Cycloclasticus pugetii PS-1: one gene and its partner. The protein of the gene in region 1 interacts with the protein of each later gene in a pairwise test. Links are inferred from orthologs where the notes say so. Each region holds a gene or a part of one and is shown on either strand. Other genes may lie near its edges.

The links.
Region 2: the proteins of CYCPU_RS0110740 (region 1) and CYCPU_RS0108615 interact in binary tests that used the Escherichia coli proteins (3 or more experiments, as listed by UniProt). The link is inferred for Cycloclasticus pugetii PS-1 from one-to-one orthologs.

Annotation. Positions count from the first base shown.
Region 1 is NZ_ARVU01000001.1:2,199,441-2,205,979, forward strand. What follows is about bases 1,478-4,470. They hold CYCPU_RS0110740 (LytR/AlgR family response regulator transcription factor), read left to right. Parts: upstream 1,478-2,600; coding sequence 2,601-3,341; downstream 3,342-4,470. Other genes in these bases: CYCPU_RS0110735 (sensor histidine kinase), read left to right, coding at 1,549-2,604; hemC (hydroxymethylbilane synthase), read left to right, coding at 3,407-4,336; CYCPU_RS0110750 (uroporphyrinogen-III synthase), read left to right, coding at 4,326-4,470. Outside these bases: argH (argininosuccinate lyase), read right to left, coding at 66-1,457; more of CYCPU_RS0110750, read left to right, coding at 4,471-5,069; CYCPU_RS0110755 (uroporphyrinogen-III C-methyltransferase), read left to right, coding at 5,192-6,445; CYCPU_RS0110760 (heme biosynthesis HemY N-terminal domain-containing protein), read left to right, coding at 6,457-6,539. UniProt on the Escherichia coli protein: Member of the two-component regulatory system BtsS/BtsR, which is part of a nutrient-sensing regulatory network composed of BtsS/BtsR, the low-affinity pyruvate signaling system YpdA/YpdB and their respective target proteins, BtsT and YhjX.
Region 2 is NZ_ARVU01000001.1:1,775,055-1,781,564, reverse strand. Bases 1,154-4,117 are described here. They hold CYCPU_RS0108615 (glutamate-5-semialdehyde dehydrogenase), read left to right. Parts: upstream 1,154-1,987; coding sequence 1,988-3,247; downstream 3,248-4,117. Other genes in these bases: rsfS (ribosome silencing factor), read left to right, coding at 3,967-4,117; nadD (nicotinate-nucleotide adenylyltransferase), read left to right, coding at 3,300-3,935; holA (DNA polymerase III subunit delta), read left to right, coding at 1,154-1,947. Also shown: leuS (leucine--tRNA ligase), read left to right, coding at 1-346; CYCPU_RS0108625 (LPS-assembly lipoprotein LptE), read left to right, coding at 358-888; more of holA, read left to right, coding at 922-1,153; more of rsfS, read left to right, coding at 4,118-4,296; CYCPU_RS0108600 (YiaD family glycine zipper/OmpA-like lipoprotein), read left to right, coding at 4,434-5,093; 23S rRNA (pseudouridine(1915)-N(3))-methyltransferase RlmH, read left to right, coding at 5,204-5,674; CYCPU_RS0108590 (Maf family protein), read left to right, coding at 5,671-6,258. UniProt on the Escherichia coli protein: Catalyzes the NADPH-dependent reduction of L-glutamate 5-phosphate into L-glutamate 5-semialdehyde and phosphate. The product spontaneously undergoes cyclization to form 1-pyrroline-5-carboxylate.

The DNA of each region.
Region 1 (6,539 bases):
TGTTATTAGTCGTACCCTAAGTATTGCTGATTTTTTCAAAAATACTGTTTTTTCTTAGCTTTTCTTCATTCTGCTAACAACGTCTTTGCATCCATTATTGCTTGGCGTACTTGATTTGGCGCTGTTCCACCCAAATGGTTTCGCGCACACACAGAGCCCTCTAGGGTCAGCACCTGAAAGACATCATCGCCGATGTCTTGTGAAAAGCCCTGCAACTCGTCAAGCGACAACTCCGATAAATCACGGCCCGTTTCAGTTCCTAAGCGCACTGCCAACCCTACAATTTCGTGTGCATCTCTAAATGCAATGCCTTTACCTACCAAGTAATCTGCCAAATCTGTTGCTGTGGAAAAGCCTTGTTTAGCGGCCTTCAGCATCGATGCTTTTACTGGCTTAATATTCGGCACCATATCGGCAAACGCACGCAAAGACCCTAAAACCGTATCGACGGTATCAAACAACGGCTCTTTATCTTCTTGGTTATCTTTGTTGTAGGCTAAGGGTTGGGACTTCATCAGCGTTAACAACGACACCAAGTGACCGTTTACGCGCCCTGTTTTACCGCGCACCAATTCAGGCACATCGGGGTTTTTCTTTTGCGGCATGATCGATGAACCGGTACAAAACGCGTCTGGCAAATCAACAAAATTAAATTGCGCGCTCGTCCATAAAACAATTTCTTCTGAAAAGCGAGATAAGTGCGTCATCAACAAGGCAGAGGCCGCACAAAATTCTATTGCAAAATCACGGTCACTAACACCATCTAAAGAATTGGCTGACGGGCGAGAAAAACCCAACAATTCTGCCGTCATAAAGCGGTCAATCGGGTAACTCGTTCCGGCTAACGCGGCTGACCCCAGCGGCATAACATTAACCCGTTTTGCACAATCTGCAAACCGTTCGGCATCACGCTTTAGCATTTCAAACCACGCCATTAAGTGATGCCCAAAGGTGACCGGTTGCGCCACTTGTAGGTGTGTAAAGCCAGGCATAATCGTATCAGTATGCTGTTCGGCCAAACTGACCAGACCTTGTTGTAAACGCTTCAACTCTGATTGAATCATCCCTAGCTGGTCACGCAAAAACAAACGAATATCTGTCGCCACCTGATCATTACGTGAACGCCCTGTATGCAGCTTTTTACCTGCCATACCGATACGTTCGGTTAACGCCGCCTCAATGTTCATGTGCACATCTTCCAATGCAACAGACCATTCAAACTCACCCGCTTGAATACAGCTTAAGATATCCGCTAAGCCTTCCTCTATCTGCTGACATTCTTGCTCAGTTAGAATCCCCACCTTGGTCAACATTTTGGCGTGAGCGACTGAGCCTTGAATATCATACGGTGCTAGACGTTGATCAAAATCAACGGAGGCTGTAAATGCCTGAACAAAGGCGTCGGTGCTTTCAGTGAAGCGGCCGCCCCACAATTTATTTTGTTTATCTAGTGACATGTCTTTAGCTACAAAAGTGAATTTTCGCCTAGTATATCACTTAAGAATCGCTTACTTTAGAACGAATAGAACATAGGCTAGCACTTCCAGCATGGACAAAAGTTCTCTCACACAACAAGCTTATTTTTTGCCGGACATGTGTCTTGCTAAGAATGTCCTGTATCTCACGCTTATTTCTCAATTACTGGCCATTATTCTTGCCTTAAATACCAGCTTTATAAGTGGTGACTTTTGGGTAGCGCTTAGTTTAAATGCCTTGTTTATTTTATGGGTTGCCTTTACATGCGCTGCTATTTTTTGCGCTTTGAAAGAAAAAATAAACCGTTGTTCTTCAACCCAGATATGTCTTCTGATGTTTTTCACCATCAACCTTACAACCTTGTTCATTACCTGGGTCATCTCTTTTTTATTACCCCAGCTAGACCTATTTGCAAGTTCCCCAAATAGCTACCTTAGTATCTATTTAAGAAATACGGGTATCAGTATTATCTTTAGCCTTATTTTATTACGCTTTCTATACATTCAATTTCAATGGCGCAGACAAATAAAGGCAGAAGCCGATGCACAACTTGATGCATTACAGGCCCGTATTCGACCACATTTTTTATTTAATAGCCTAAATACCATTGCCAGCCTAACGCGAATAGACCCACCCTTGGCTGAGTCGCTGACAGAAGACTTAGCTGAATTATTTCGAGCTAATATGCAAACCTCTAAACGACTGATTCCTTTTAGCCAAGAACTTGCTTTCATTCAACAATATTTAAATATCGAGCAAACCCGTTTAGGTGATCGGTTAACCATACGGTTAGATATTTCAAACATCCCAAGCGATGCCCTCATCCCGCCGTTAAGCATTCAACCTATCATTGAAAATGCCGTTTACCATGGTATTGAAACGGTCGGTGACGGCGGCGAGCTGAATATTTCTGGCAGTATGGAAAAAAGTATTATTCGTTTACTCGTCAAAAACCCTATTGGCAATGAACACGCATCAAAGGAGCGAGGCGGAAACAAGATGGCCTTGCATAATATCCGCCTTCGAATGGAGCAATGCTTCCCAGGGCAAAGCCAGTTACTGGTCAGCTCAAGCGATTTAGAATTCCAGACCCAACTTAAATTTCCATACCAAAAGTCCCTCTTATGAAAATCTTAATTGCAGATGATGAACCACTGGCAAGGCAACGTTTAAAAAGACTAGTCGATGCAATTAGCAGCCACCACACTGTCTATGCCGATGCCAGTAATGGGGTTGACGCATTAAAGCAATGCATTGATATTCAACCTGAGCTGGCTTTACTGGATATTCGCATGCCAAAAATGGATGGTTTGCAAACCGCTACTGAAATAGCAAACGCTCAATTAAAAACACGGGTAGTCTTTGTCACCGCCTACGACGAATACGCTATTGAGGCTTTTGATAAAAATGCCATTGATTATTTGCTTAAGCCGGTTAAACAAGCTCGATTAGATCAAGCCATTGATAAAGCAGCGCAATACATGGCGCAGCCCATCGATATCAAACAAGCCGCGCCATTATTATCACGACCACGCCAACACCTTTGCGCTCATACACATCATGGCCTTAAAGTCCTGAACGTCAACGATATCTTATTCTTCAAAGCTGACCATAAATACGTTCTCGCGTCGACTGCAACAGAGTCGATATTAATCGAAGACTCGCTGAAATTACTGGAGGAAGAATTCGGCACACAATTCTTTCGCATTCATCGTAATGCCCTGGTTAATACAACTGCCATACACGCTATTACAAAATCTGCCTCGGGCCAATTCGAGCTGCAGCTTAAAGGCTATAAAGACACCTTGAGCATCAGTCGACGACACCAAGCCGAATTAAACCGTTTTCTGCGACAGAAAGACTGAGTCTCCTTAAACATGTCGTCACCGGCTGATATAATCCGTCTATCTCACAACCCTTTGTTACCGTCATGTCTCTGATTAAAATCGCAACTCGCAAAAGCCCATTAGCCCTTTGGCAAGCTGAACACGTCGCTAAATTGCTAAAAGCATCACACCCTTCACTTGAAATTGAGTTGGTTAAAATGGTCACCCAAGGTGACAAAATTCTTGACACCCCCTTAGCAAAAATTGGTGGTAAAGGCCTTTTTATTAAAGAGCTTGAGCAGGGAATGCTAAATGGTGATGCAGACCTCGCCGTTCACTCGATGAAAGATGTACCCGCTCAAGTACCAGAGGGCTTTGAAATTGGCGCTATTTTGTCACGTGAAGACCCTCGGGATGCCTTTGTTTCCAACGCCTACTCAAGCATTAACGATTTACCCATAGGCGCTGTTGTTGGCACCTCAAGTCTTAGGCGTCAGAGCCAGCTACTTAAAATGCGCCCTGACTTACACATCAAATCACTTCGAGGAAACGTAAATAGTCGCCTGCAAAAGTTAGATAACGGCGATTATGATGCCATTATTCTTGCTGCAGCGGGTCTGATTCGCCTTGGCTTTGAGAACAGAATAAAAATGCCCCTTCCGGTTAACACATTGTTGGCGGCTATTGGCCAAGGCGCTATCGGCATAGAATGTAGGCAGGGCGACACGGCAACACTAGCGCTCATTGAATGCTTACATGACAAGCCTACAGCTATTCGTGTGCAGGCCGAACGCGCCATGAATTTCACACTGGAAGGTGGGTGCCAAGCCCCCATCGCGGGGCACGCAAGGATTAAAGGTGATATTTTACGCCTACATGGTTTGGTCGCAGAACCTGATGGCAGTGTAATGATCACTGAACAACTAGAAGGCCCCCTTGAGGATGCAGAAAAGATTGGCGTTACCGTTGCTAACCGTCTCTTAGCTGCCGGTGCTAAGGAGATTCTAGACAAACTGTACGATCATGCAGAGTAATGAAAAAACTGTCTTAGTCACGCGGCCGGCCCATCAATCAGATCACCTATGTGGCCTGTTAACGGCAGCAGGCTTTACACCAATTCGCTACCCAACCATAGCGATTCAAGCTGTTGAAAATACAGCGCATATTAGCAACACTTTATACCAGCATAGTAACTACGATTACCTGATTTTTATCAGTGCAAATGCAGTTATACAGGCCGATCGCCTAATAGATCATCAATGGCAAAAAACACCTTCTGGCATGATTGCCATTGGGCCTAAAACAGCCGACACGCTGGACCAACTCGGTTTAAAACCTGCCATTACTGCCGCTAAACCCTTTAATTCTGAGCGCCTACTTACACAGCTTCCAAGCGACCTTAAGCAAAAAAAAGGGCTCATCATTAAAGGCAAAGGAGGCCGTACTTTATTGGCTGAACAACTACAAAAACGCGGCATGACCGTTGATACTCTTGACGTATACCAACGCACATTACCTAATAATTACAAGACAAGCCACAACAAGAAACCCGCCTACATCACTATCACTAGTCAACTGGCCTTAGACAACCTATTTCTAATCCCGCCAAGGCCTATTGATGAGCTTAAACAACAGTGTACTTTCGTGGTCTTTAGCGAACGACTTGCCCGCTACGCCAGCAGTCTTGACTGCCAACATCTGCTCATTAGTCATGGGGCTAGCGATAAAGGCTTAGTCTCTGCCATCAACCAAGACAAAAAACGCTAACAAATTTTTTTAAGCATCGTAGCTGTTTCGGCGCTATACTGAAGAGGACCATAACTGACTTTACAACCATTAGGCTCTATGTATTGAAATGACCTAATCTTTATCACTCACGGATATCTGTCATGAATGACTCATCAAAACAGGAAGCGCACACTGAAGACAAACCTAACCCTAAGGCAAGCAGTAAGCAGCCTGAAAAGGTAGTGGCAAAGACATCATCTACTAATCAGCCCAAACAAAAATCAAGAAGTGCGATTGCTTGGCTGGCCATTTTTTTAGTTATTCTGGCCACCATGGCTGGGTACCTCGCCTTTAAGCAACTCACTCAACACATTAGTCAACTGTCGAGCAGCATCGACGCACTTAAAAACGACACGTCCGGAGCTTCAAACGAACTCCAATCTAAAACCCGTCAAGTTAGCAATCAGTTATCAGACCTTAACTCACACGTTGAGCAGCTCGAGCAGTCGGCAGATGAAAGGATCACTTTATTACAACAACAAGTCGGCAAAAATAGGCGTCAATGGCTTATTGCTGAAGCTGAGTATTTAGTGAGTGTGGCCAATACCCGCTTACAATTAGCCGGAGACGTTGATACCGCCATTGTTGCTCTACAGACCGCTGATCAACGACTTAAAGAAAATGGCGACCCCCTAACATTTGCCATTCGTCAACAAATAGCAAAAGAAATAAACCTTCTCAACAGTACCGTCTTACCAGATACGGTAGGTCTTTCGTCGCAACTTTTGGCCCTAGAAGACGCCGTTTCTAACATGGGTATTAAAGCGCCTCATGCCGGTACCGCTCAAGCACCTGAAATTGGTAAAGGTGATACCTCCCCTATTCCAGAAAATATTCAAGACACCCTTAACGATGCTTGGGAGAGCTTCAGTAAATTAATCGTCGTTCGGCGCAGCGATAAACCTTTAGCCGCGTTGATGACACCAGAGCGCATTGAACTGATTAGAAAAAATTTAGCCTTAAAGCTTGAATCAGCCAGGCTAGCCTTAATTAACCAGCAACAAGCCCTTTACACTGCGAACATCGCCATTGCTAAAACTTGGCTAGGTGATTACTTTGATCATAACAACCCTGCTGTAAAAACGGCCCTTAAGCAACTTGATAAGCTTGAAAATACAGTCATCAAAGCTGAGCTTCCCTCTATTGCCTTATCGTTAAAGATGCTGCGCGATTTGCCCCTATTAAGCATGTCAGCCGAAGACAGTACCGCCCCTTCAATCACTATTACTACCCCTGCTTCCATAGAAAAAAAGGATCTCAGCTCACAGCCACCAGCTGAAGAACCAGCCCCCCTCGCAATAGACAATAACATGCCAACTTCGGCAGCTCCGGAACCTACTAAAGCAGAGCAATAGAGGCAAGCACTATGAAACTAATACTTCTTCTCATACTCGCTCTAGTCATCGCTAGTGGACTTGCTTATCAGGTACATCTGGAACCTGGATACGC
Region 2 (6,510 bases), 420 kb from region 1 along the record:
TTCTCGAGCCTTGTTACAAGAAGCGTTAGAAAGCATTGTGTTGATGTTGTCGCCGATTATTCCTCATGTTTGTGATCAGATGTGGCAAGCTTTGGGCCATCAAGATCCACTGATCGACGTAACGTGGCCAGAATTTGATGAGACGGCGTTGGTGTTGGAGGAAGTGCAAATGGTGGTGCAAGTAAATGGCAAATTAAGAGCTAAGCTGATGGTGGCGGCCGATGCATCTAAAGAAAGCATAGAAAAGTTAGCGTTATCAGAGGACAATGTTAATAAATTTATTGACGGAAAACCTGTTCGAAAGGTTATTATTGTGCCGAAGAGACTGGTTAATATTGTTATTTAGCGGACTAAAATATGATGAACACTCGAACACACTTTTTTGTGATACTGCGTTTAATGACAATACTTTGCCTGTTGTCAGTTTCATTAACGGCGTGCGGTTTTAAATTACGAGGAGCTTTCGAGCTACCTGCTGAACTTCAGAAAATTTATGTGGCTGGCCCTCAGCACACTGACTTAGTAAGAGATTTGAAAGAGCTGCTTGGGTACTCCGCAGAAGTGGTAAGCCAGCGTTCAGATGCCGATGCGATATTAACGATTAAAAAAGAAGAGTCAGAAAATAGAACTTTGAGTGTGGACTCAAGAGGTAAAGTTCGTGAGTCAGAAATGCAGTACTCCGTCATTTATAGTTTGGTGATGGCGAATGGTCAGGTGCTTTTAGATGACCAAGCGCTATTATTAGTGCGTGATTTCATCAACGATGAAAATGACATTATAGGTCGAACCAATGAGTCAGCGGTTATTGCGCGTGATTTAAAACGAGATGCGGCCCAACAAATTTTAAGGCATATACAAGCAGTAAAAGTAGACGCGGTGGTTCATTAACTCAATTAGCTGGCCTGTGTTGAGCCAGAGCCTATGCAGTTAGACGTTAATCAATTATCTTCTTCGCTGAATAAAAAACTAGCACCGGTGTATTTAGTGTCGGGTGCTGAGCCATTACAGCAAGGTGAGGCTGTTGACTTAATTCGTCAGCAGGCCAGAAACGCGGGGTTTGTGAACCGTCAGGTGTTGCATGTTGAGGGGCAGTTTGACTGGAACCAGCTTTATGCCGCTAGTTTGAACCAGTCATTATTTGCCGAAAAGAACCTAATTGAATTAAATTTACCAACGGCTAAACCGGGGCGAGAAGGATCACAAGCGATTGAAAAAATGCTAGATGATTTGTCTGCCGACAATCTACTGATTATTGTCGCTGGCAAGTTAGATGGTTCTGCAAAAAAGTCAAAATGGTTTAAATCGATAGATCAACATGGGGTAGTGGTGCAAGTGTGGCCTCTGGTTGATGATAAATTGTTGAGATGGTTGGACCATCGTCTGAAGCGAAAAGGCTTAAAGGCAAGCGCCCAAGGTGTTAAATTGCTAGCAGACAGTGTTGAGGGGAATTTGCTGGCTGCTGATCAAGAAATTGAAAAACTTCACACATTATTTGGCCCAGTAGAATTATCAATAGAAGATATCTCAAATACGGTGGCAGATAATGCACGGTATGATGTTTTCAAGCTGACCGATAGCTTGCTGTTGGGTGACGCGGCAAGAGCACTTCAAATATTAAAAGGCTTGTTAGGGGAAAAGCTGGCGGCACCTGTCGTTTTATGGGCTTTAATGCGCGAATTACGGATTCTTGCCAGCTTAAGCTTTGAAGAAAAAACAATGGGTCGACGTGACGCAACGTTTAAAAAGCACCGGATTTGGGACAGTAAAAAAAACACTTATATGAAGGCTCTATCTAGAGGAGGGCTTGGTCAGTGGCAAGCGATGATTCAGGCTTGCGCAAAGGCCGAACGGGTGACAAAAGGTGTTGAGACAGGGGATGAATGGCTGATGATTGAGCAAATTTGTTTAGCGTTTTGTGAGCCGAAACGTTTCAATAACCAACCGTAGTATAATTAATGTCAAAAATAATGATTTTTATAGGAAAAAAATGAGCGAACTAAAAGACTATATGTATAGCGTGGGTGAGCGGGCAAAACGTGCTGCCCGTGTTATTGCTAATGCAGATACTGGCGTTAAAAATCAAGCTCTGGCGTTTATAGCTGATGAAATAGAACATCAACAAAGTGTTATTTTACAGGCCAATGCGCTAGATGTAAAAGCTGGCCAGGACAGTGGCCTTGATGCTGCTTTATTAGATCGTTTAGCGTTGAATGAAGAACGTGTACAGGCCATCTCAGAAGGCTTAAGGCAGATAATCGCCTTACCTGATCCTGCGGGAGAAATCAGTCAAATTAACTCACGACCTTCGGGAATAAAAGTTGGTCAAATGCGTGTCCCGTTAGGTGTGATCGGTATTATTTATGAGTCACGTCCAAATGTAACTGCCGATGCGGCTGCGTTATGCCTGAAGTCAGGTAACGCAAGTATTTTACGTGGCGGCTCGGAAGCAAAACACTCAAATCAAGCCATTGCAGCTTGTATTACCAAAGGTTTAAATCAAGCAGGCTTACCAAACGAGGTGGTTCAAGTTGTTGAAACAACGGATCGTAATGCAGTTGGTGAGCTAATACGTATGGAAGATTTTGTGGATGTTATTATCCCACGAGGCGGTAAGGGCCTGATTGAACGGGTCACTAAAGAAGCACGGGTGCCAGTGATCAAGCATTTGCATGGAGTATGTCATGTCTATATTGACGATTTGGCGGATAAAGAAATGGCGAAATCGATTGCGTTCAATGCAAAAACACAGCGTTATGGTACCTGTAATACAATGGAAACTTTATTGCTGGCCGAAGGTATTGCAAAAGATATCTTGCCTGAATTAGCGAAACTCTACACTGATAAGGGAGTGGAGTTACGTGGCTGTGAAAGAACTTGTCAAATTATACCCAGTTGCGAGAAAGCTGTTGAGGCTGATTGGGACGAAGAGTACCTTGCCCCTATTTTGTCAATTCGGGTTGTTGATGATATGACAGCTGCTATGGATCATATTCATCAGCATGGGTCTGGGCATACCGAGTCAATTGTGACGGCCGATTATTCTAAGGCAATGCAATTTTTACGTGAGGTTGATTCGAGCTCTGTGATGGTCAATGCCTCGACACGGTTTGCGGATGGCTTTGAGTATGGTTTGGGTGGTGAAATAGGTATCAGCACCAACAAGCTGCACGCGCGTGGCCCTGTTGGGCTGATTGGTTTGACGACGCAAAAATATATTGTGTTAGGTGATGGGCATATTCGTCAGTAGTTTTGCTCCATTAATGGGCTTGTTGTTTGCTTGTTTTGAGATGCTGTGAGTGATGGCCAAATTTATTGGAATATATGGCGGGACGTTTGACCCCATTCATTTGGGGCATTTGACAGCGGCAAGCGCAGTGCAAAAAGAGATAGGCTTAGATGAGGTGAGAATGGTTTTATCAGCTAATCCACCGCATCGTATTGCGCCGGTGTTATCAGCGGAACAACGATTCTCTTTATTGAAGTTGGCAGTGAGAGAGTACCCCTCGCTAGTGGCGGATAGTTGCGAAATGGAGCGAAGTGGGCCGAGTTATATGGTAGATACGTTATCGGATTTTCGTCGAAAGTATCCAAATGACTCGCTGGTGTTGGTGTTAGGCATGGAGGCTTTTAATGGTTTGATGTCGTGGCATCGCTGGGAAGAGCTAATAAAATTGACGCATATCGTGGTGACCGATCGTGCTGGGTTTGATAACCAGTTTGAAGCAGCAGTAAAAAGTTATATTACCCCTTTTTTAACAAAGGATAAGTCGCAACTAAAGCAGCAAACACATGGTAAAATTTACTGTCAGTCAGTGAAGCCTCTCGATATTTCGGCAACACAGATTAGACAACGCATTAAAGATAAAAAAACTGTAAAAGAAATGCTGACGAGTCAGTGTTTAGATGTGATTAACAAAAACAGTTTTTATAGATAACTCAATAATTAGAAAATAAGGTATAGAAAATATGGCTCAGCAGTTATTAACAAAAGTCACCGAAGCGCTGGATGATAAAAAAGGTCAGCACATTGAAGTGATTGATGTGAGCGGTAAGTGCTCTTTTGCTGATCATATAGTGATTGTGACAGGCTCATCAAATAGACATGTAAAGTCTCTTGCAATGGAAGTATCGATGGTTTCTAAAAAGCACGGATTAATACCCCTCGGTGTTGAAGGAATGGATGCGGGTGAATGGGTGCTAATAGACTTGGGTGATACGATTGTTCATGTTATGCAGCCGAATATTCGTGAGTTCTACCAACTTGAAAAGCTTTGGACGGTCGAGACAGATACTTAAAGATTGATTTAAGTTCATTGTTTGTTCATTTAAGTGAGTTAAGATAAGGAACAAAACAAAGAAATGGCAATGATTTTAAATGCTCGATTTTATGAATCAATGATTTTTAACCATACGTATTAATAGGGAGATTTTGGATGAATAGTAAAACCTTAGTAACAGGCATTGCAGCTGGTTTAATGTTTACATTAGCCGGTTGTACGACAGTAAACCCATATACACAAGAACAACAAACCAGTAAAGCGGCGATGGGTGCAGGAGCGGGTGCTGTAACAGGCGCTATAATAGGCGCAATGAAAGGGGACCGAAAAACGGCATTGAAAGGTGCAGTCTTGGGTGCGGCAGCAGGCGGTGGTGTTGGTTACTATATGGATGTGCAAGAGGCGAAATTACGTCAACGTCTAAGTGGAACAGGGGTAAGCGTTAGCCGTGTTGGAAACAACCTTATATTGAATATGCCCGGCAATGTTACGTTTACAACTGGTAACTCAAGTATTAATGCAGGCTTCTATCAAGTGCTGGACTCAGTGGCGATTATTCTTAAAGAATATTCAGATACGACCATTACGGTCATTGGCCATACAGATAGTGTAGGTGATGAAGCGTATAACCAAGGTTTATCTGAACAGCGCGCACAAAGTGTAGCGAGCTACCTACGCTCACAAGGTGTGGTTGGCCAACGGTTTAATGTAATGGGCTATGGTGAGCAAAGTCCGATTGCAAGTAACTCTACAAAAGAAGGGCGAGCACAAAACAGGCGAGTGGAAATAACATTAACACCATTAAATGTTAGGTAGCACTGCGTTAGCTTACAGCGTATTTTAAGGAGCTTGTTACGATAAGGGCTCAAAAGAAAGTATAAAGGCGGCTCAGTTGAGCCGCCTTTTTCATAAATCATAGGTCGTATATGAAGCTGAAAATTTTAGCAGTAGGGCAAAAAATGCCCAGCTGGGTGAGTCATGGCTATCAGGAATACGCAAAGCGAATGCCTCGTGAATGCTCACTTGAAATGATTGAAATTCCCCCTGCAAAAAGGACTAAGCAAAGTAATGTGTCGAAAGTGGTGGAGCTGGAGGGGAAAAAGATTTTATCCATGATTAAAGATGTTGATTATGTCGTGGCCCTTGAGGTGAAAGGAAAGCAGTGGTCAACAGAAGAGCTTGCAAATAAGTTATCGGCTTGGCAAGGTGTTCAACCGTCAATAATTTTTATCATCGGTGGTGCAGACGGTCTTTCCGCCGAGTGCTTAAAAAGAGCCAATGAACAATGGTGCTTATCCGCCTTGACGTTTCCTCATCCTCTTGTGCGTGTTGTTCTTGCTGAACAATTATATAGAGGCTGGAGCCTGATGAATAACCATCCCTACCATAGAGAATGAAGCGATTAATATTAGCATCGGCATCACCAAGGCGGGCTGAATTGCTGCGTCAGTTGGGTGTTGAGTTTAATGTAAAACCTGTCGATATAGATGAAACTCCGTTAAAGGGTGAGTTGCCATATGATTATGTTCAGCGTTTGGCAATAGAGAAAGCCAAAGCAGCAAAGGTTTTTTATCCGGAACAAGAGGTGTTGGTGCTAGGGTCTGATACGACCGTTGTTATCGAGGGGGAGATTTTAGGTAAACCAGATAGCAAAGAACATGCCTTGGCAATGTTAAGGAAACTGTCAGGTAAGCGACACACAGTGTTAACATCGGTGGCCGTTATGGGGCAACAAAATGCGTATGTAGTTAGTGAAAGCACGGTGACATTTTCAACTCTCTCAGATCATCAGCTTGAATGGTATTGGTTAACAGGGGAGCCAAAAGATAAAGCCGGCGCCTATGCAATACAAGGTAAAGGCGCTGTTTTTATTACCGAATTGAATGGCAGTTTTTCAGGTGTTATGGGGCTTCCTATCTATGAAACAGCTCAGTTACTTAAACAACATGGACTTGATGTAAGCCAAGCTAAAACTGTTTAATTTTTTCAACTGGAATGATAGGGGCAAAACGTGATGCTATTGTTGAATGGCTCCATGACAGGCGCTTATAGAGGGTCGTTATTAGGCATAACACAAAAGCCTTAGTCAGCCTCAGGTTTATCGGCAACTTTTCCGTCCCATACCGGTAAAACTATTAATGTTTGTGCGGGACTAGTTTTTACATTTTTTATTTGCAAGTTGGTTATCTGTTTTTATCAGCAAATTGATAAATGCAGCGGTGTAATAAGCGTA